DNA from 2 places in the Paenibacillus sp. T2-29 genome. Region 2 is predicted to be linked to the other one. Evidence: riboswitches for the same ligand, from Rfam matches in the RefSeq annotation. Region 2 holds a riboswitch; the other holds the start of a gene.

Region 1 (10,275 bases), on a different contig from region 2:
ATAACAGCTTGCTTACATTCTTCCGGTATGCCGCATCAATCACATTGGTTTGTATAAGCAGATTGTCACGGATAAAATCAGCCGGATATTCGTTATTGGCCAAAATCCCGCCCACCTTGGCTGCTGCCAGAAATACATAATCCACGGGCTCTGTATCAAAAAAATGATCTACGGCCTCTTTATTGCGCAGATCCAGTTCACGGCTTGTGCGAGTAATAATATTACGATATCCCGCTTTCTGAAGCGCTCGGACAATAGCGGAACCTACCAGTCCATTGTGCCCTGCTACATAAATGTTGGAATGAAGCTCCATCCTTCTCTCCTACCCCTCTTTGTTAAAATGACTTTAATATGCATCCTTGGAGCCCAGCAGCACACGGAATGTTTTCAGCATGATGATCATATCCGTGCGGAAGCTGCGTCTAGATATGTACTCCAAATCCAGTTCTACCATCTGGTCAAAGCTTAGATGATTACGACCGCTGATCTGCCATAGTCCGGTGCAGCCCGGTGTGACCGTCAGACGCAGCTTATCCCTCATGGTGTAATCATGAACTTCTCTTGGCAATGGGGGTCTGGGTCCTACAAGGCTCATATGCCCACGCAGTACATTGAAGAGTTGCGGTAGTTCGTCGATGCTCGTTCTGCGAAGAAAGCGGCCCACACGGGTAATTCGGGGATCGTCCCGCATTTTGAACATCGCACCCTCAATTTCATTTTCCACCAGCAATGCAGACAATCTGGCCTCGGCATCAGACACCATGGAACGAAATTTGATCATGCGAAACGGTCGCTCATGTTTACCAATACGGATTTGATAAAATAATGCACTTCCTTTGGGGTCCTCCAGCTTGATCAACAAAATGACGAGCAGAAATACCGGGCACAGTACGATGATTCCAATAAAAGACAGTATAATGTCCATACTTCGCTTCACGAACGGATATACGCTCCATCCTTGTCGTCGTTCAAGCCCATGAGCGACCAAATATACATCCACTGACGCGCTCAGCACTTTGGCCTCGTTCGAGCGGGAAGAAGACACGTCTCATCACCTCACTCTTTATTGATAAATATTATTTATTCATTGTTAAAAGAATTTTATATACTCTTATTTCCCCCGATTTATTCATGTCAGATTGCGTTCCTCCATACCACGCTCGGCGCGGCGCTTCACGTTATTGAGCACTACACCCAAAATGCGGGCCTTTACTCTTTCCAAATTTGCCTTCGCCTTCTTAACGACATCCTTTTTGACCTTCCCTGCCTGCACTACCAAAATGACACCATCACACATGGCACTTACAATGAGGCCATCCGGAAAAGACAGCAGGGGTGGCGTATCCATCAGAATCACATCATAATGTTCTTTGAGCTCAACTAGTAGAGCCTTCATTCTACGGGAACTGAGCATCTCGGACGGATTGGGTGGATTCGGTCCAGCCGTGATCGCATGCAGATGATCAATCCCGGTTTCCTGAACCACATCCTGCCATGTCTGTTGATTGGCAAGTACCCGTGTAAGCCCTGTATGATTGCGCAAACCAAACATATGATGCAAGGAGGACCGACGCAAATCCATGTCCATAACCAGCACCTTTTTTCCTTCTTGTGCATAGGTTACAGCCAAATTGCTAATCGTGACTGTTCTGCCTTCACCCGCCTGAGCGGACGCCACCATCATCACCTCAATCGGCTCGTCTATAGAAGAAAACTGGATGTTAGTGCGGAGCATGCGGTACTCCTCCGACACGGAAGACTGAGCATGCAAGGATGTAACGAGCTGATTATTGATTAATCGCGGCATATTGTCCCTCACCTACCTGTTTAGGAGTTGTAGTAGAGCTGTCAGAGCGTCTATCTTCTTTTTTCATTTTTGTAATCAGGGATAGGGTAGGCAGACCAAGTTCTTTTTCAATATCTTCCTCATTTTTAAATGTATCATCCAATACCTCCAGCAAAAACGCCAAGCCTATTCCCAGCAATAAAGAAATGGCAAAAGCAATAAAAATCTGTATAGCGGGATTATTGTTCACGGGAACTGCTGGATCATTCAGGCTGGCTTCGCTTAGGATGGTGACATTGTCCATTTTCATGATAGAGGGGATTTGCCGTTTGAATACTTTGGCTACCGCATTGACGGTTTTCACAGCCTTCGTATACGATAAGTCGCGGACTGTAACATCCATGACCTGTGAATCACCTGCGGTGTTTACTCTTAATTTTTGCGCCAAAGCTGACGGAGTAACCTTAAGATCGGGGAAGCTGGCGACCACCTGGTCCATAATCGCCGAGGAGATCATAATTTGCTTATAGGAGTTCGTTAAGGCTATGTTGGTTTGCACCACACTGTAATCGACGACACCTGCACGGTCCGGTCGTGGCGTCTGATTAATAATGAGCTTGGCGGTAGCTTCATAAACCTGCGGGGTAAAATATACATTTTTTATGCCTACTACAGTACACACCAGCAGTACAATGCTACCAATCAACCACATTCTTTTGCGGATCAAACGGATGTACTCTTTTAACTGCACAAGACCAGTCCTCCCTGCTTGACTTGTTTTCGATGAATAACGCTTGTACTGATCCTCTGCATGACGGGGAAAAGAACGATGCATGACCCTCTAATCTATAGTAAAATGTTGTATAATAGCGCATAGAAGGTCTAGCCAGCGAATAAGCACAAAATGCTCAATCATCGTTGGCCTCTTAAGGGTATATAAATGAAGATATCAGTGAAAACTATGAAATAAAGATACGTTATGTAACTTACATAATTAATTTATGATACAAATTGTATCTTGTCAAGCGCAAAATTGCTTTTCTTACCTCTCTTAACCTTGCCTTCAGGAGGAAAAACAGATGAATTATGGAACCCGCATCGCTGAATTACGAGAACATAAGGGACTAAAACAAGAGGAATTAGCGCAATCCCTCGGAATTACGCGGGCGGCTCTTTCTCACTATGAAAAAAATAGACGCAAGCCAGACTTTGAGACCCTGACCAAGCTCGCTGATATTTTCGAGGTAACCATCGATTATTTGGTGGGACGTACGAGCCACCCGACAGCAATATTGGATTCAGATGTGAGGGAATTTGTGGATCAGCTTGAACTGTCCGACGAGAATATCCTGCAACGTTTTAACCTGACGATTGACGGACGCACCTTGTCTGAGGAAGAAGCCAAACGTTTTATCGCGTTTGTTCGAATGGAACGAATGATGGAATAAGGAACGCGCCGCTGCTTGATGTTTTGCTCAAGTAGGACCAGCAACTGAAAATTACACGCGCTTGTCTTTCCGGTACTTCGTTCTATCAGCATCGCCCTCCAGCCATTCTGGTGTCGTGATCCCACATTGGAGCAAAATGTTCCGGATGTCCAAGTGGATGGCTGCTTTGCCTGCTTTCCGTGCGTTGTCTCGAAGAAGAGGGCCATTCCCCCCTAATTCTGTTTCCTTGTTCATTCAGCACTAACCTCACTTTATTAGTCTTGGTCACCGGAAAGAAATTCCCTACAAACCATGTATGTATAGTCATGAACAAAACTATTATATATGAATACATACCTGCAATGTTGTCGTCTTATGACGAGAATATAAAAGGATTTTCTTATTTTTTTCTCCATTATACGTAAAGTATTGGCAATTCAGAACGATTTACAAATAAAAAAGAACCTGTCAGGTCCTATTTTCTCCTGATAGGTTCTTTTTTGCTTTCTTTCGGAATGATGTTAGATATTCATGAGGTAAGGTCCTATATGCATTCCGGTGTAACTAAGCAACCTCGGCTGCCTGAGAAACCTGAGTACCTCCGGTCGCTCGGACTTTGTAGACGTAATGACTTCCAGCTTTTACGGTGCGGTCCGTATACGTGCTTCCTTCTACTTGCGAGGCAATCACCTGATAGGCACCGTCTGTACGGTCAGCACGCAGCACATCATAGGATGATATGCCTTCTGCTTGAAGCCAATTAATCTTCACCGCCCCATCCTGAATTGAGGCTGCTTTTACCTCTGTTGGGGCAGAGGCCGTGGTTTGATCTGTACTTTTTAGTTCCAAAATATATTGTACCGATTCGCCAGGACCCAGCTTTTCTTCGAAATCAAGGGCAGGAGAAGCCTTGAGACCTGATATGGATCGCTGCGCCTGAGAGTAGGTGGAACCCGCTCCGAAACGTTCCCCCGTGTACAAGCCAGCTTTCGGCATCGTTACCCGCACACGAACGGTCTGCGTTGTGGATTCAAAATTCACTAGGTTCACCAGCAATTTGTTCGAGGTAGCGCCGCTACCTGACAGTGGTTTAAGCTTGGATGTATCCACCGCGCGAACATAGACCATCTTATCCTTCGTCTCCTCTGGATTCAGTATGGTATAAGTCAGCGGTTTACCATGCGTAGCATACGCTAGACTCAAGCGTCTCATGATCTTAACGCGAGTGTCCTGTCCTTGCCCAAACGGATAAATTTCCGTGTTAGCCGGGTTGTGACTTTGCAGATCAAAGCCCGTTTTAAACAGCGTATAATCCTTATAAAAAGCAGCGTGCTGGATAAACATATCGGCAAACCCGATTTGCGATCGCATAATCCGATCGAATGCAGCTGCTTGTGGCTGACTAGCCCCGTAATCAGGATTGTCTCGATGCGTATCGTTAGTACCAAACTCCGTGTTTAGCATCTTTTTCGCCAGTCCGTTGCTCGAACCACCGAAGGTTTTCAAATTCTGAACGAAGCTGCCCCCGCCCTCTTCATTATACGATTCACCGTAGGCATGTCCGTTGGTCAGGTCGGTGACTTCTTCCAGCTGTTTACGCTGCGCCGGGTCCCGTTCCCATCCATCCGGATCACCGCATTTTTGCGTACCTCCGGTTTGATTTTTGCACGCCTTGGTAGAGTATGTCGGCCAGTAGGCCCAACCCGGCGCTACGGTTTTGAGATGCGGTGCCAATTGCTTGCCTTCCGTATTCAACCACTTAGCCACAGCCAGGTCTACCGCCTTGGAACGGTTAAACAATCCAGGTTCGTTATCTACTTCATAATATTGAAGGTATGAACCGTATTTTTTTACATAATCACGCAACTTTTGCTTGGCCGTCTCTGGCAGAGTACCATCTTTTTGCAGCTTGATATCACCTGTGTATAGATACAAAGCAGACGATTGCATATTATACTGCTTTAACGTTTGATAGTAATCATCCACATCTGTGCATGCCTTGCCTACATTACTGGCACAAGTTACCCTCATGACGTTGCCACTATAAGCAATTCCCAGCCATTTGAGAACGTAAGGTAGATGCTTAACTGCACCCTGATCATAATAAAATTCTTTATTATTCACATTCGTACCGGTCAGTATATATTTCCCATGTACTGGTTCGGCCGCAGGGGAAGCTAACGTCTCCAAGCTCAAGTCATCCCAAGTCCACCACACATTTTTATCTTCTGCAGAGGAGCAGTATAGGCAGCGCGCTGTCTTTAGCTTGAGTACGTTAACACCGCTTTGCAATTGTTCTTTGGGGATATACAGCTCGTAGTTATTTTTGAAGTTATACGTACTCCCAGTACCGGATACCCCGGCAATCTGAATAATTCCAGACAGCTGGTGATTTGAAAAGACAGCCATCTGCGGCACCGCTTTGCCCGCATCCAAAATCCGAACACGGAATATCATACCATTGGGAGGAACCTGATTCAGTTTATACTGAAGTGACAGTTCTGGATTCGTGGATGCATTCAAACCTGGAGGAATATCTCCACTGCTGAGCAATACCGGAACTGTTGTACTCTCTGCTTCCGACAACGCCGAGAATGTTCCTTTAGCAGAGGATTCAGTAGAAGCTGCTGCTGCAGAAATTTCGATATTATCCCTACCGACCACTCCTTTAAATTCCGCTGAAGAGTCATCCCTCTGGCCCAGCTTCCATACTGGACTGGCCGCCGCTACCTTATCCGTCTGCAATTCTGCACTTTTTGAAGGCGTGTATATAAACCAAGCGATCATGGTTAGAGCTGCGACACCTAGTAATCCGGATAATACGACCGTATACCTATGGGTCAACCATTTTTTCATCATATGATACACCCTCTCTCCTCAAAATTTATGACCGGGAAAGAGTATCTATCAAGGAAGAAACAAAGCGTTTCCGGGAACCACCGCTTTCGCTTCATGCTGACTTTCCCACATCAGACGAGCCATCGCATCGCCTTTTTCATCATAGTATTCCACTTTTAGATCTACCATTTTACCTGCTTCCAAAGCAATACTGCCTTTACGCTCTGTCCAGCTTTGTTTGAACCAACTGTCAATCACCAGCTTGCCGTCTACCCATACGCGAATACCATCATCGGATATCGTTGTAAATGTATAGGTCTCGCTGTATTGTGGTTTGATTTTACCTGTCCAGCGAACCGAGAACTGGTCGGCATTTACCTTGGGATCAGCAGCAACGGCGCGCCAGTTATAATCCAGCTTGCTGTCTGTACGGATCAAAACAGGACTGCCGTTCACATTCATATTGTTAAAATATTCGCCCCGCAGCCCGTTCACATATACTACATCAGGAACAGAAGGAGGAGTCGGAGCTGGAGGTACGATTACTACTGGCGGAACCGGGATAGGCTCACTTTGTCCCTCATCCGGTAAAGTCGGCACATCTGCCCCAGGTTGTTGGATTGCTGCCAGCCCATTTTTCACATCATCCCGTGTCAAACTCCTCGAATCGTTCATATAATCCTGTATTTGATTGGTTGTGTTATTCTCAATCAGCATCTTGCCCCAAGTCATGGAATACACCCATTTGGGCTGTGCCTGCAACACCTCAGAGCTAGGCATCTCACCATGCTCGCCAATGGCAATCGGCTTATTCCGTGCCAACCCGAGCAGTCCTTCATAATGACTTTGCTTAAAATCATTGTTGTAGATGTCTACTGCCAAAATATCCACTTTGTCATCCCCCGGATATTTCGGGGTATACGGGACAGTGTAGGAATTGGGAGCATTGGGACTCCACACCCACAGCAGATTGTTCAACTGATGCGTGTTTACAAAACGGTCGTACATGATATTCCATAGCTGATTGAAATTGTTTTTGTTTCCCCACCAGAACCAGTCACCATTCATTTCATGATAAGGTCTCCACAATACTGGAACACCTGCATCACGAAGCTGCTTTAACGATACAGCGACCTTATCCAGATCGGCAATGAAGAGGTTATACTGCGTAGTGCCTGGTGTCACGTATTTATTGAACTCCGCCTGACTTACTTTCGCCTGCACATTGGCCCAAGTCAGCGGTCTACCCGGCAACGCTTCATGAAAAGTCATCGTCACAATGCCACCAGCTCTGCTCCAACGAATAGCGCTATCGACAACATTTTTACGTTGTGCTGCTTCTGTAGTGTCGGATTGACCAGAGATGGCTCCCATCTCATAGCCGTGCAGACCCACATACGCCTGGCTGATTTTTTGGACCTTGTTGCTTAATTCATCTGGACTTTCCAAATAATCATGCTGACCAGTGACTGTTTTCTTTCCAGAGATGCTGAGTAAATAATTGTATAGTTCACGGGCCTGAGTAGAAGCGTCCGAATTAACAGGTTGTAATGAAGCGGCATTCACCACAGACAGAGAATCACCAAAGCCGACGGGAAACAAAGAAAAAAGTATAACAACGGGGAGTACATGACGTATCAGTCGATACAGAGGAATAAAATTGAATCTCACTTTAGCTCTTCCTTTCGGTAGCCAGGCTGCCATCCTTACGGGAAGGCCCTTTAGCTTTGCGTACCAGTCTTTCGACAGGGCTGCGTTTATCGTTGGAAGGAGTTTGGATTCCTTCTTACCCTAAGTATCGACTTTTTTTTACCAAAATTTAATAGGTCATGTTCATGAATTTACAGGTTTTCGCCCAATTTCGACAGTTTGGGCCATTATTTTTCATCAAATCTTCTTTTTTACGTTTTTACGCAAATAATTACGAGATAAATTGATGACGAGAAATTTCATTCCAATCCATACAAAAGCGTACAATATCCTCTTCAACCAACTCAGAGCCAGTCTGAACTTCAATCAAATCCACATCGGTTACAGCCAAAATGCTATGCTTCGTCCCTTCAGGGATGCGAACTACGTCACCGGCCTTTACTTTATGCAGCTTCTCATTCAAAATAATTTCCGCTTCGCCGCTAATAATGGTCCAGATTTCACTTCGTTTGAAGTGAAGCTGGTAGCTGATATTTTTACCTTTGTGTACGCGGATTCGTTTGGTCAGTACCTCATTACCCTCGTCATACTTTACATAGTCTACAACCCGATACTGTCCCCAACGACGTTCTTCATACATTGGACGCTGATCATGAGCCTTGAGCACTTCCTTGATGCGTGGACTTTCTGCCTTATTGGTCACAAGAATGCCATCTGGGCTAGCGGCTACAATCAGATCATTCGTTCCAATGATCGCCACAGGAATGTCCAACTCATTAATAAGACTCGTATTGACGCAATCTTCCGTTACTACCCCTCTACCCACTTGCTGATGAGACATCTCTTCTGTGAGTGTATTCCAGGTTCCTAGATCCTTCCAAAAACCATCGTACGGAAGCACCACGATGTCTTTTTCCTTCTCGACTACTTCGTAGTCAAAGCTGATTTTTTCCAGAGATGCATATTGTTTTTGCATTTCTTCATAATTCAGCGGCAGGCCCTTGGATGCCAAAATATCCAGCAAATAGCTTAATTTGAATGCAAAAACCCCGCAGTTCCATAGAGCATTGCGTTCTATTAGACGCTCCGCCTGCTCCCGGTCGGGTTTCTCTTGAAAATGGCTCACTTCGCGGTAGCCTGTGCTACCTTGAGTGGCATCGTTTTTCGGAATAATATAACCGTATTTCTCTGAAGGATAGGAAGGGACAACCCCGATTAATGCAAGCTTGCCTTCACTCTCCTGAAGTGTATGTTCGAGTTGGGCTACGGAAGCAAAGAATGCATCCTCTACATAAGGATCTACAGGCAATATAGCTATAATTTCATCAGGCGAAACACCCGCAATGGAATATAGATAAGTCGCTGTCAGCGCAATCGCAGGAAAAGTATCTCTGCGTTCCGGCTCAACAATGATGCGCGTATTCGATCCGATTTGACTCTGGATCATTTCGACCTGCGCTCTCCCTGTCGCAATAAACGAGGATTCGGATAATCCGTTGTCTCCCAATTGTCTCCATACCCGCTGTACCATGGATTCCGAAATCCCTTCCGGGCTCTCCAGTACCTTCAAAAATTGTTTGGAACGGGAATCGTTGGATAACGGCCATAATCTTTTACCGGAACCACCAGACAAAAGTACGAGCTTCATAAATCTCCACTTCCTCTCTATATTGGTTGGTGATCGAATGGGGCAAGGTTGAGTAGCCCGCTACGGGCTCGATTTGATCTTACGATCGCTGTTGCCGTGGGATTCTTCGGATTGTGTAAGACATTTATATGTAAGAATCCCAAGTCAAAGGCGAACGCTATCGCTTCTCCAGATTCAAATCCAACCCTTCGCTACTCAAATATGCATCATATCGATCATACCTTGTGGTGCAAAAGGCACGACCGGACATTATTAAGTCCGGTCAGCCTGTAAAAATCTCACTCTTTCGGGCCTTGCCCGCTGTGCTTGCAAGCTTCTAGTAATCGAGGTTTCGTAACGCCTTGCCAAGATTGCTGCGACAACCGCAATGACGTCTTAATCGGAAGGAGCGGCTCAACTATGCCGCTCCTTCTGATACGCCCTTTCTACTCCCATCCCATAAGGTGGGAGATTAAACATCGTGACTTGGTGCGGCAAAAGCAGCGGAGCGGGCAGAATTGTTCTGAAGAAGCGTCAGCGTTTGCCTTTATCCCCGGATTTTAACCTTGGAATGTTTAATACAATCCAGAAAATCCGGGGGTAACAGTAATCGGAAGAACAATCTGCACGCGCAGCGCCTTTAGCGCCTCCCACACTGCCACAGCCACTTTTTATTCGGTCACTTTTTAAACTTCCACTTTATCTCTGTTCCACCCACTCATCCGCGGACGACCCACGGAGTAGTATTCCAGCCCAGAGCCTTGGATCTGTTCCTCGGTGAATACGTTGCGACCATCAATCAGAACTGGCTTGTGTAGAATGGAGCCCAATTGCACGAGATCAACTTCTTTGAACTCTTCCCAATCCGTCAGCAGGCACACAGCATCGCTTCTTTCGGCGGCTTGCTGCGGGGAGGAGCACCATATAATATTCGGGTGATCCACGCG
Region 2 (10,275 bases):
ATGTGCGTACTTGTTCCCTACAAAAACTTTCTATATGATAACTATATATTCGATATTAGCTCTCATTATAGTAGCAGAAAACCCATAGAGTACCAACTAAACCCATATCAAAAGGAGTACATTTTATGTCCAATACATCAGCTAAAAAGCGGGAAATTCTGGATGCCTTTTTATTCAGACATGCCACGAAGGAATTCGCCCCCGATCGCATCATACCTGAGGAGGATTTTCAATTTATTCTCGAAACCGGACGACTTTCCCCAAGCTCCGTAGGATTTGAACCGTGGCAGTTTGTGGTCGTACAAAATCAGGCATTGAGAGAAAAGCTGGCGGCGGTTTCCAGTGGTGGTCAAAAGCAAATTCCTGCGGCCAGCCACGTCGTTCTGATTTTGGCACGTAAGGATGTTCGTTATGATTCTCCTTACGTGGAGTACATGTATAAAGAGGTTAAGGGGATGTCTGACGAAGACTTTGCCTCCCTACCAGGCCGCTATAAGATTTTCCAAGGTGAAAACCAACGTCTGCTGGAAAACGAACGCACGTTATTTGACTGGGCCTCCAAGCAAACCTATATTGCCTTAGGCAATATGATGACAGCGGCAGCTCAGATCGGCATCGATTCCTGCCCGATTGAAGGCTTTAACTATGATCAGGTACATGCCATTTTAGAGGAAGAAGGATTGCTTGAGAACGGGCTGCTGGATATTTCAGTCATAGCCGCCTTCGGTTATCGTGCTCATGAACCCAAGCGGGAAAAATCCAGACAACCCCTGGAGAAGGTCACACGCTGGGTCCTGTAAATATTCGTCCAATACTGTTAGTCAATCTTTAAGTTTGACACAATTTGAACAGGCGGGCTTGCGATCACTCATCTTAACGATGGCCCATCGCAGCCCGCCTCTTTATTTAAATTTTTTTCTTCTACAACTGTTTGCTTATAGCCGTAGTCAAGTTATCCTATATAATAAGATGTATCTGCCTACAAAGGAGTACAGTACACGTGGAAAGATCAGAGATATTGACAAGGATTGTTATTGTCGATGATGAAGAGTTAGCTTTGGATTATATGAAGCGTCTGCTTGGCGAGTTACAAGGCATACATATTGCAGGAGCTTTTACGAATCCATTCGTGGCTAAGGACTATATTCTACTTGATGATATAGATATAGCTTTTTTGGATGTAAGACTTCCAGGGATCAGCGGAATTGAATTAGCACATCAAATTTTGGAGCACAAGCCCCATATTCAGATCGTTTTTGTTACAGCTTACGATAAGTACGCTATTCAGGCCTTCGAGCTTAACGCACTGGATTATCTGCTCAAGCCGGTCACGACAGAACGCCTTATCAAAACCATGAATCGCATTCTGAAGCGTGACGATCAAGCTGCCTCCATGCCTGAGAATCAGCCTTCTGTTCTCCAGTTACAGGTTTTTCAATATGTCGTCTTTACATTACCGGATCAGCAACCCACTGTTATTCAGTGGAGGACTAAAAAGACCCAGGAGTTGTTTTTGTACTTGCTCCAGAATCATGACCAATGGGTTCGCAAATCAGCCTTGATTGAATTACTATGGCCAGAATATGAAGAAGATAAGGCCTACTCTCTTTTATATACAGCCGCTTATTACATTAGAAAAACGATAGCGCCGTATCATTCCTTTTTAGAGATTTCCAATACTAATGGCGGTTATATTTTGCACACGCAAAACGTTCTGTTAGATACAGAAAGATGGGAGTCTCTCCTGGCATCCGCTCCACAGATGAACAAGGAATCAATCCCATATTATGTAAAAATGATGGAACTTTACAAAGGGGACTATTTACAAGAATATGATTTTTGGTGGGTTGAAAGTGAACGCCAAAGGCTGCATAAAATGTGGTTATCCGTATCATTAAAAATGGCAGAATGGTATAGAGGGAACTCCCAGCCTGAAGAGGCGATCTCTATTTATGAGGGCATCTGTAGTCGTCACCCCCAAGAAGAGGAAGCCTACTGGGGATTAATGAAGACTTATGCTGAGATGAATAAAAATAGCTTAGTGATCAAATGGTATGATTTATTATCATCCGTCTTATGGGAAGAGCTTCATGAGAAGCCCAATGAACAAATTACAAATTGGTTTAAAGAGTGGCAAATGGCTCATGCCTAATTTCACGACTGGGAATCCTTCTCCGTACCCGTAGAGTCCCCATTAGAAGCGTCACTTACTTCGCCTCGTTCTGTATAGAGGACCTACGGGACAGAGATATTATGTTCCTTATCTTTGTACCTGGGGAACATGGAAGCTTACCGTTGTACCCTGGTTGGGAAGACTGCTAATAGATAATCCTTTACCGTATACTTGCTTCAAACGTCGATCTGTATTCCGTAATCCAATCCCGCTATCCTGTTCTTGATGAGGACTCAGCAGACGGTCCAGTTCCTCTTGACTCATGCCCACACCATCATCAATGATCGCTATTTCTGTTCCATCCTCCCGCTGCTGAATACGAATACACAATGTTCCTCCATCTATCCGATTCATGATACCATGCCTGATTGCATTTTCTGCAAGTGGCTGAATCGATAACGGTGGCAATAGCAAGTTTATCTGTTCGTCTACTTCCCATACAATATCTAGTCTATTGCCAAAGCGTTCCTTCTCTATATAAAGATAAGATTTCAGGAGAGCAAGCTCATATTCCAGTGATACGACTCTATCCAGATTTTGAGGGTTAAAGCTTGATCTTAAATATTTGCCGAATTCCTCAATAAGATTCACCATTCTGGTGTGATCCACATGACTTAAAGATGCAATGGTATTCAAGGTGTTAAACAAAAAATGAGGTTTGATTTGTGCCTGTAACCACGCAGCCTCCATCCAAAGCCTCTCCCTTGCGGACTTTTTAACATCAGTCAAGGCACGGACCCTTGATTTTAATTCCATGGAATCCACAGGCTTCATAATATAATCGTTGGCCCCTGCAAGAAATCCCGTATATAAGTCCTCCTGCTGACTACGTGCAGTCAACAGCAACACAGGCAGCTCGGAAATGCTAAAGTATTCCCTCACACGCCGAGTTAACTCATAACCCGACATTTGGGGCATCATGACATCGGCTATTATTAAATCCCATTCCCGATGATCCAGCCTATGCAAGGCATCCTGGGCACTGGTTACAGTGACAAGGTCGTAAGGCTCCGACTCCGAGGCGAGAATGCCCTCTAACACCCTTAAATTGACCGGATCATCATCTACTGCGAGTATGGCAGATCGTGCAGAGCCTGCTGCAACTTGCATCACAGCTTCGTTCTGTAGAGCTATAAAATTAGTATCTGCTTCTTCATCCATACATACCTGCTCGTTATCTCGTGATTCGTCTGGGGTAGGTGAGGGATCGAGCGGTAGTGTGAAAGAAAAGGTTGAGCCTTGACCAAGTTCAGAACTTACACTCAAAGATCCTCCATGAAGCTCCACCAATTGCTTGCTGATACTCAACCCAAGTCCAAGCCCATCCCCAATAACCGTCAAATGAGAATTTCCTTGTTCATATGGACGAAATATTCGCTTTTGCGTCTCCTCATCTATCCCAACGCCAGTGTCACGCACCTGAATACTGGCCATTTCGCCTTGGATGTGTGCGTGAACGGAAATAGTCCCCTCAGCAGTATGTTTAACAGCATTGTGAAGGAGATTGAACAGGATTTGGATTACTCGGTTTTCATCCGCTAATACATTCGGAAAATCAGCAGGGATGTTAACTACCATGTTTAAAGGTTTCCCATCTGTCATGAATTGAAGCATATCCAATACACCCGAGGCTACAGCCTTGGGCTTCAGGCTTCTTTTTTCCAGAATAATATCCTTTTCACGTAGACGTGTAACATCCAGCAAATCATTCAATAATAAGGACATACGGCGGCCGACCGTAACAAGCAATTGCATGTTTCTCCTGTTGGGTTCATCCAGGGCGCCGCCCCGGTTCTCCAGCACAGTCTGTGCTATATTGATCATCCCATGCAGTGGATTTCGCAGCTCATGAGAGGTGTTGGCTAAAAATTCATTTTTCACCTGATCAGCGCGCTGCAATCTGTCCGACAGCCTTCTCAGTTCAGCATTCGTATTAAAAAATCGTTTGAACCAATAGGATGCAAATGCCACAAAAGCCAGCACAATATCCCAAGGGTAATAGGGGAGGTCATTCGTCTTGAAAATGCCCCACAGCATGCTGGATGCGATGCTAATGGATGCTAGCAACAGAAAAATAGCCTCTTTTTGCCCTCTGAATGTTCTAAGAAAAGCAAGGGAGGGAACTGTAGCACATAGAGTAATAGCCGGTAATGCGATAAGAACCATAAGAAATGCATACAGGCTGGATGCAGGTGCAAGTAACACCAAAATCGCAAAACAACAGTGGCCTATAAAAACAATCTGAATGATTCGGGATCGAACCAACAGAGACTGCGCCAGCTTCAGTACACACATGCCTATTCCAATGTAGGAAAGGGTGGTTATCTTTAACGAAAGACCCAGATTAATGGGGAACCAGTCCAATAAAAGCTTGTCATCGTCTGTCAGGATGGATAATACCGTGCAGATTACAATTCCCGCAAAATACAGAAGCGCCTTCTTTTGTGGATTCATAAAAAATATAACGACTATATATAATCCGTGAAGCAGCAAAATAATACATACCATAATCTGCATTGCGATCGTGAAGTTGGTTCGGCTATTCACAGCATCCGCGCTTCCAAAAATGATAGGCTTCATAATTCCTCCACTAGCAGAGAAATCAAAATTGGATACTTGGATGACAATCTCAATGGTCTGCCTGTTCGCATCAAACATAGCAGAGAATGGAACAGTCGATCCTATATGCTGTTCGACCTTGCTAGAGACCTGACCACTATGACTAATTAAACGACCGTTCACAAATATGTTGGATGCCGTACTGATTTTTCCAATCCGAAGTCCGTATAGAGTGTCCTCAGACCTGTCACTCAAAATAAGCAGCCGATAGGTTCCAACACCATATGCCTTATGATCCACAGGAGATACTGACTCACTCCATAATCCTGGTACCTGAATGGTCTGGCGCTGCTTCTGCATAAGTAAGGATTTCAGTTCGGCAGGAGAAGATAAAGTTCCAGGATAAAATTCCCACTCCCCATTTAATGGCAGGGTCTTTATCTCCTGCAGATTCAAGCCCCTCAGATCCAGAATTCCCGCCTTGGCCCGGGGATAATCCTGATTGTGGTAATAATCAAACCACAATAAACGCAAGCCGATAATCACGATCAGAAATGACAGCGTAATTAAAAAAAAGTTCTGCTTATTCATCTACTGGTGATCCGGCACCATATATCAACGTACCGTTGCCGGGCTCTCATCTGAACCAGCAGCATTAGATGGTGACCAATCCTCATAGTTTCACAACCTTATCTACACAAATTTCATTTATCGTTCCTCAGATTGTCCGTGCTACTCAAGCAACATACGAACCCCAGTAAGCACAATTCCAATCAGAAAACCTGTAAGCGCACCGTTAATCCGAATCCATTGTAAATCCTGCCCCAGCTTGTCCTCCATTAAAGCGATCAGTGAGGTATCATCCATTCGATTTACATTTTCTCGAACCAGATTACCAATTTGGCTATGGTTTGCTTCCACTACTCCGGTAACACCTGCTACGATCCACGAATTGATCTTGTCCAGCAGCTCCGTATTTCTCCATAAATCAGACAGCATTTGATCCAGCAAAGGTACAATGTACACCGTTACATAACTGGCATCTTCCATGTAATCCAGCAGATTACGACGAAGCTCTTCGAGCTTATCGGATATAGCTGCATCACCTTCCCAAGAATCAATAAAGGTGTTTTTCCAGTGATTTAGCCCCTCCCTGACCGTATCTTTGGCTGCCAGATGAATCAGCTGTGTGTTGAACCCATCCAGGACGGCCTGACGACGCGGATGTCCTTCATCTCGAAGCTCCGCTACGCGGTCCAGCAAAAAGTGACGAATCATCTCGCCCATACGCTCCTCATTCAAATAGCCAAGGAAAGCGTTCAGGGCAAACTGCATAAGCCCGCTGACCTGCAAGCCGCTAACAGCCTGCATCCCCAAGGTGCCTAGCGTAACCCCGGTGTCTGACCGCATTAGCCAGGACTCCGTCTGCTCCAGCGCATAATCCAACGCCCGTTGGTCATACTTTCGCTCGCCAGCTTGCCGGGCGAGCACCTCTAGCAATGGTCCTATATCGAATTCAGTCGCCTGTCGCTTAACCCCGATTGCGATGGCCGGGGCCAGCTCTGCCAGCGGAATCGAACGGACAAGTTGCTTGGCAAGAACATCTATAAAAGTAACCGCTTCGGGCGTACGTATTCCTTTTTCCACACTTTTCAGCACCAGCTCTGCCAGTCTAATCTCGGCAATTTTAGATGCAATACTTTCTTTATGAAGCAAATTATTCTCGACCGTGTTAACCAAGGCATCGGTCAGCTTTCCCCGATTTTTAGGGAGAAGCGCTGTGTGTGGAATCGGAATGCCCAGCGGATGACGGAATAACGCGGTTACGGCAAACCAGTCTGCCAACCCTCCTACAAGTCCGGCTTCAAAAGATCCGGCCAAAAGACGGGCCCAGCCAAATTGTTGAAAAGGTAACGTAGCAGCAAAGCCCGCTCCCATCATAACAAGTGACCAAGCTGCTGCGGTTTTTGTGTTTTTTGTTTTTCCCATCATGTAGTCCTCCAAACTAACAGTAAAATTTGTTTCATTACATCTGTAGTACCATCATATCATTGCCTGTGCAGATACCAAAGGTAACCATACTCTATTGTCAACAAATTGCATGATATTTAAAATTTGCACATTAGCTTAAATTGAGTTCGCATAACCACACTTATCCATACATTTTCGTGAACAAAATCACAACAATTAAGTTACAACTATTTTCTAACAAAATGAGCCCTTTGAATCATTTTGTCGAATTATGGTCCCATTTTTCTTGCAACCTAAAGGATAAATGCCTCAAAAAGTGGAATTGCAAGATTACGATATATTCATTGAGGAAATTAATTATTTCCAACCTCATTCTTTATTCCATCAATTTAAGGAATAAATTCCAGAATGACCTTATCCTTTTCAAATAGGTGCCTTCTGGTTAATTTTGTTATATGATGTATAACCCCAAATCGATACATGAATATACTTTAATGTGATAAAATAACCTTTGTAAATGGGAACTCCGGTTCTAAAAGGATATTCATGAAACAAACTACAATTGTCTTACTAAAATTGTTCTTTTGTAAAGGAATTGGATATGACAACAAACCAAAAAAATGCCCAGTATGTCTGGAGCGATGATCCAGTTGCAATTATATGTACACCCTCTGCTTTTGCTAAAAAATCCCTCTTTTATATACAGGAAATAGGCTATTTCAAAACAGATGCTTATGTAATGGAACGGCAAAAGCTCACCTCTTTTTTGCTCCTTTTTACTCTGTCTGGGAGAGGGGAATTACAATACCGGGGCAAGGATTATATATTGAAACCTCATGATATGCTTTTTATTAATTGCGAAGAATATGTACAGTACAAAACTTCCTGTCAGAAGACATGGGAGTTTATTAGTGTGAATCTATATGGCAATCTTATTGACCATTTCTACGAACAATTCGATAAACACAATAAGCCCGTAATCTCACTAAAGGATTCAAGTACAGTACTGGACAAGCTGCGCACCTTATTACATGTACAGCCAGAACGAAGCTTATCATCTGAGCTGCTCTCATCCAGGATAATCGTTGACTTGTTAACGATTATTTTACAGCACCCTTACACCAATCCCAATGCAAATTCAGATGGAACTGCAGAGGTGCGCAAGGTAAAGCAATATCTGGATCAATCCTATTGTGAGCGGATCACGCTGGATTCGCTAGCAGAAATGTTTGGTCTAAACAAGTTCAACCTGGCTAAAAACTTTAAAAAACAGATTGGCTTTTCCCCTATTGAGTATCTTATTAATGTTCGTATCACGGCTGCTCAAAGCTGGCTTAAAACTAGTGATGTAGCTATTGTGGACATCGCACAATATGTGGGCATTCCCAACACAAGTCATTTTATCAATCTGTTCAAAGAGCACATTGGAGAAACGCCTCATTCCTATCGCAAAAAATGGGGAAACCGTATAAAATAGGTCTTATGTATAATCTGCAAGCTTTCTTTGTCGATAAATAGCGAAAATCTGAGATTTAAACTTGCCTAATAGAGTACCTAACTGATAGAATAATAGTACAAGCTATTCAGGATAAATGGCAAACTTGTCGAAAGGCAAGGACGCAAAGCTACAGGGCCTTCTGTATGATGGCAGCCAGCTACCGGTTGAAGTGGCTTTTTGTCGTGCTTATTTTTCCCGAAAACTTTATACGAAATGGCAAACCTGTCGAAAGGCAGGGACGCAAAGCTATAGGGCCTTCTATTGATGATGGCAGCCTGGCCACCGAAAGGAAGTTTTTTATGGGGAAAATGATACTTTCCACACTTCTCCTATTTTTCATGCTGTCCGCAATTCTCTTAAATTCGACAATTTACGCTGCTGATAGTGTTGCATGGTTGGACCAAAACAATGTAAATCATGGGACGGTCAGTGTGCGCTACCCTGTTAAACCTAACGTTAAAACCAAGATTTTGGTTACCAAAGATGCACAAAAATACTCTTATAATTTAACACCCGGGAAATCCGAAGAAGTATTTCCTCTCCAAATGGGTAATGGGAACTATAACATCAGTATTTTAGAACAGCTTAGTGGTAATCAATATAAAGTGATAGGACAAGATACGATCGAGTTAAAGCTAAACGATAGCAAAGCGGTGTATCTTAATTCCGTTCAAAATATTAACTGGAGTAGTACTAATCAAGCGATTCAAAAAGCCCGTGAGTTAACCCAAGGTGCAACAACGGATCGCGAGAAGCTGCAAAAAATCTATGACTACGTAATTAGTCATATCAAGTATGACTCCAATCAGGCCTTTGCCTTAACGACTGACTATCTGCCACAAATTGATCATACGCTAAGCTCTCAAAAAGATATTTGTTATGGTTATGCTTCACTGATGGCTGCTATGTTACGAAGTGTAGATGTACCAACCAAGCTGGTTATGGGCAAATCTTCCTACGTGGACACTTATCATGCCTGGAATGAGGTCTACATCGATAATCAGTGGGTGGTCGTAGACACTACAGTAGATGCAGCACTGTATATGGGTAAACAGAAATTCGAAATGGTCAAAGATCCCTCCAAATACATTAAAACAAAGCAATATTAATATCAATGTTTTTAATTCATATTTTTTAAAAAATGAAAAAATAGAACTACATTTCTTGAAGAGCCTTGATCACATGATCAAGGCTCTTTTTCTATCCTTGTTGAGAAATTGTTGAGATGTGGCATGTATTCTAGTCCAGGAAGACAATGAGATTTCCAACCATTATCTAATTTCGAGTCAAAAGGAGGAGGTTCATCCCGAACATGAATTTTCATAAATTCTGAACAAGTAATTAATGCGGCTAACATAGCATCATATGAATGAATGATGAATATATAAATACAGTTCTCTCGACCTCGAAGGAATAACCATTAGCCGTTAAATAAGAGTATTTTAAGAATAGGAGATTTGTTTACCGTATGAGAAAAAAATGGAATACAGCAACGGTTGCGCTATTGCTCTTTTTGCAGTGTTTGTTCAGCACAACACAAGCTTATGCACAAAATCCCGACTCTACTCTGCCAGTGACCCCAGGAACCGATCCGGTTCAGAGTGTGACTAACGATGTTTATCCAATGCCCTCAGAGCCAATTAACATCCCACCTGCTGTCCCGGCTCCAGTCCCTGAACCAACTGCTGGCTCAACTTCTGAAGTTAGGGCAACTCAAGAAAGTATTTTAACCAAGCTAACCCTTACAGATTCTACTGGAAGTGTTATTGATGCAGTGTATAATCCCGATAGCCGTATTGATATTGGTTCCGCCATCCATTTAGGCTATGAATGGGAACTGCCGAACCATACGTATAAAGCTGGAGACACCTTTACCTTTCAATTACCTGAGCAATTCCAAATTTACACAGATATTACGTCTCCTTTGACGAATACAGATGGAGAAGTAGGTCATTTTACCGTAGACCGTCAAGGTAAAGTGGTTATGACATTTAATGATTACGTAGAAAGCCACTCTAATGTCAGCGGTAAGCTAGAGATCAAAACTGAATTTAGCACACAAATAGAAAAAGGC

The links. A riboswitch is a leader RNA that binds a small molecule or an ion and turns the genes downstream of it on or off. The one in region 2 is predicted to bind cyclic di-GMP.
Region 1: linked by a shared signal. The riboswitch ahead of ACU1JV_RS07590 (glycosyl hydrolase) and the one ahead of ACU1JV_RS25690 (transglutaminase-like domain-containing protein) in region 2 are both predicted to bind cyclic di-GMP.

What each region holds. Positions count from the first base shown of each region.
Region 1 covers NZ_JBREVE010000002.1:390,863-401,137, forward strand. The annotation lists gene ACU1JV_RS07555 (GDP-L-fucose synthase family protein) at 1-313, opposite strand, end outside; gene ACU1JV_RS07560 (sugar transferase) at 347-1,045, opposite strand; gene ACU1JV_RS07565 (CpsD/CapB family tyrosine-protein kinase) at 1,130-1,807, opposite strand; gene ACU1JV_RS07570 (YveK family protein) at 1,788-2,537, opposite strand; gene ACU1JV_RS07575 (helix-turn-helix domain-containing protein) at 2,866-3,234, shown strand; gene ACU1JV_RS07580 (hypothetical protein) at 3,286-3,468, opposite strand; gene ACU1JV_RS07585 (hypothetical protein) at 3,778-6,072, opposite strand; gene ACU1JV_RS07590 (glycosyl hydrolase) at 6,121-7,722, opposite strand; cyclic di-GMP riboswitch class I at 7,736-7,817, opposite strand; gene ACU1JV_RS07595 (sugar phosphate nucleotidyltransferase) at 7,973-9,349, opposite strand; gene ACU1JV_RS07600 (UDP-glucose dehydrogenase family protein) at 10,015-10,275, opposite strand, start outside.
Region 2 covers NZ_JBREVE010000014.1:66,421-76,695, forward strand. The annotation lists gene ACU1JV_RS25665 (NAD(P)H-dependent oxidoreductase) at 126-800, shown strand; gene ACU1JV_RS25670 (response regulator) at 1,001-2,152, shown strand; gene ACU1JV_RS25675 (hybrid sensor histidine kinase/response regulator) at 2,261-5,323, opposite strand; gene ACU1JV_RS25680 (DUF445 domain-containing protein) at 5,465-6,721, opposite strand; gene ACU1JV_RS25685 (helix-turn-helix transcriptional regulator) at 7,443-8,180, shown strand; cyclic di-GMP riboswitch class I at 8,288-8,366, shown strand; cyclic di-GMP riboswitch class I at 8,407-8,488, shown strand; gene ACU1JV_RS25690 (transglutaminase-like domain-containing protein) at 8,501-9,310, shown strand; gene ACU1JV_RS25695 (collagen binding domain-containing protein) at 9,670-10,275, shown strand, end outside.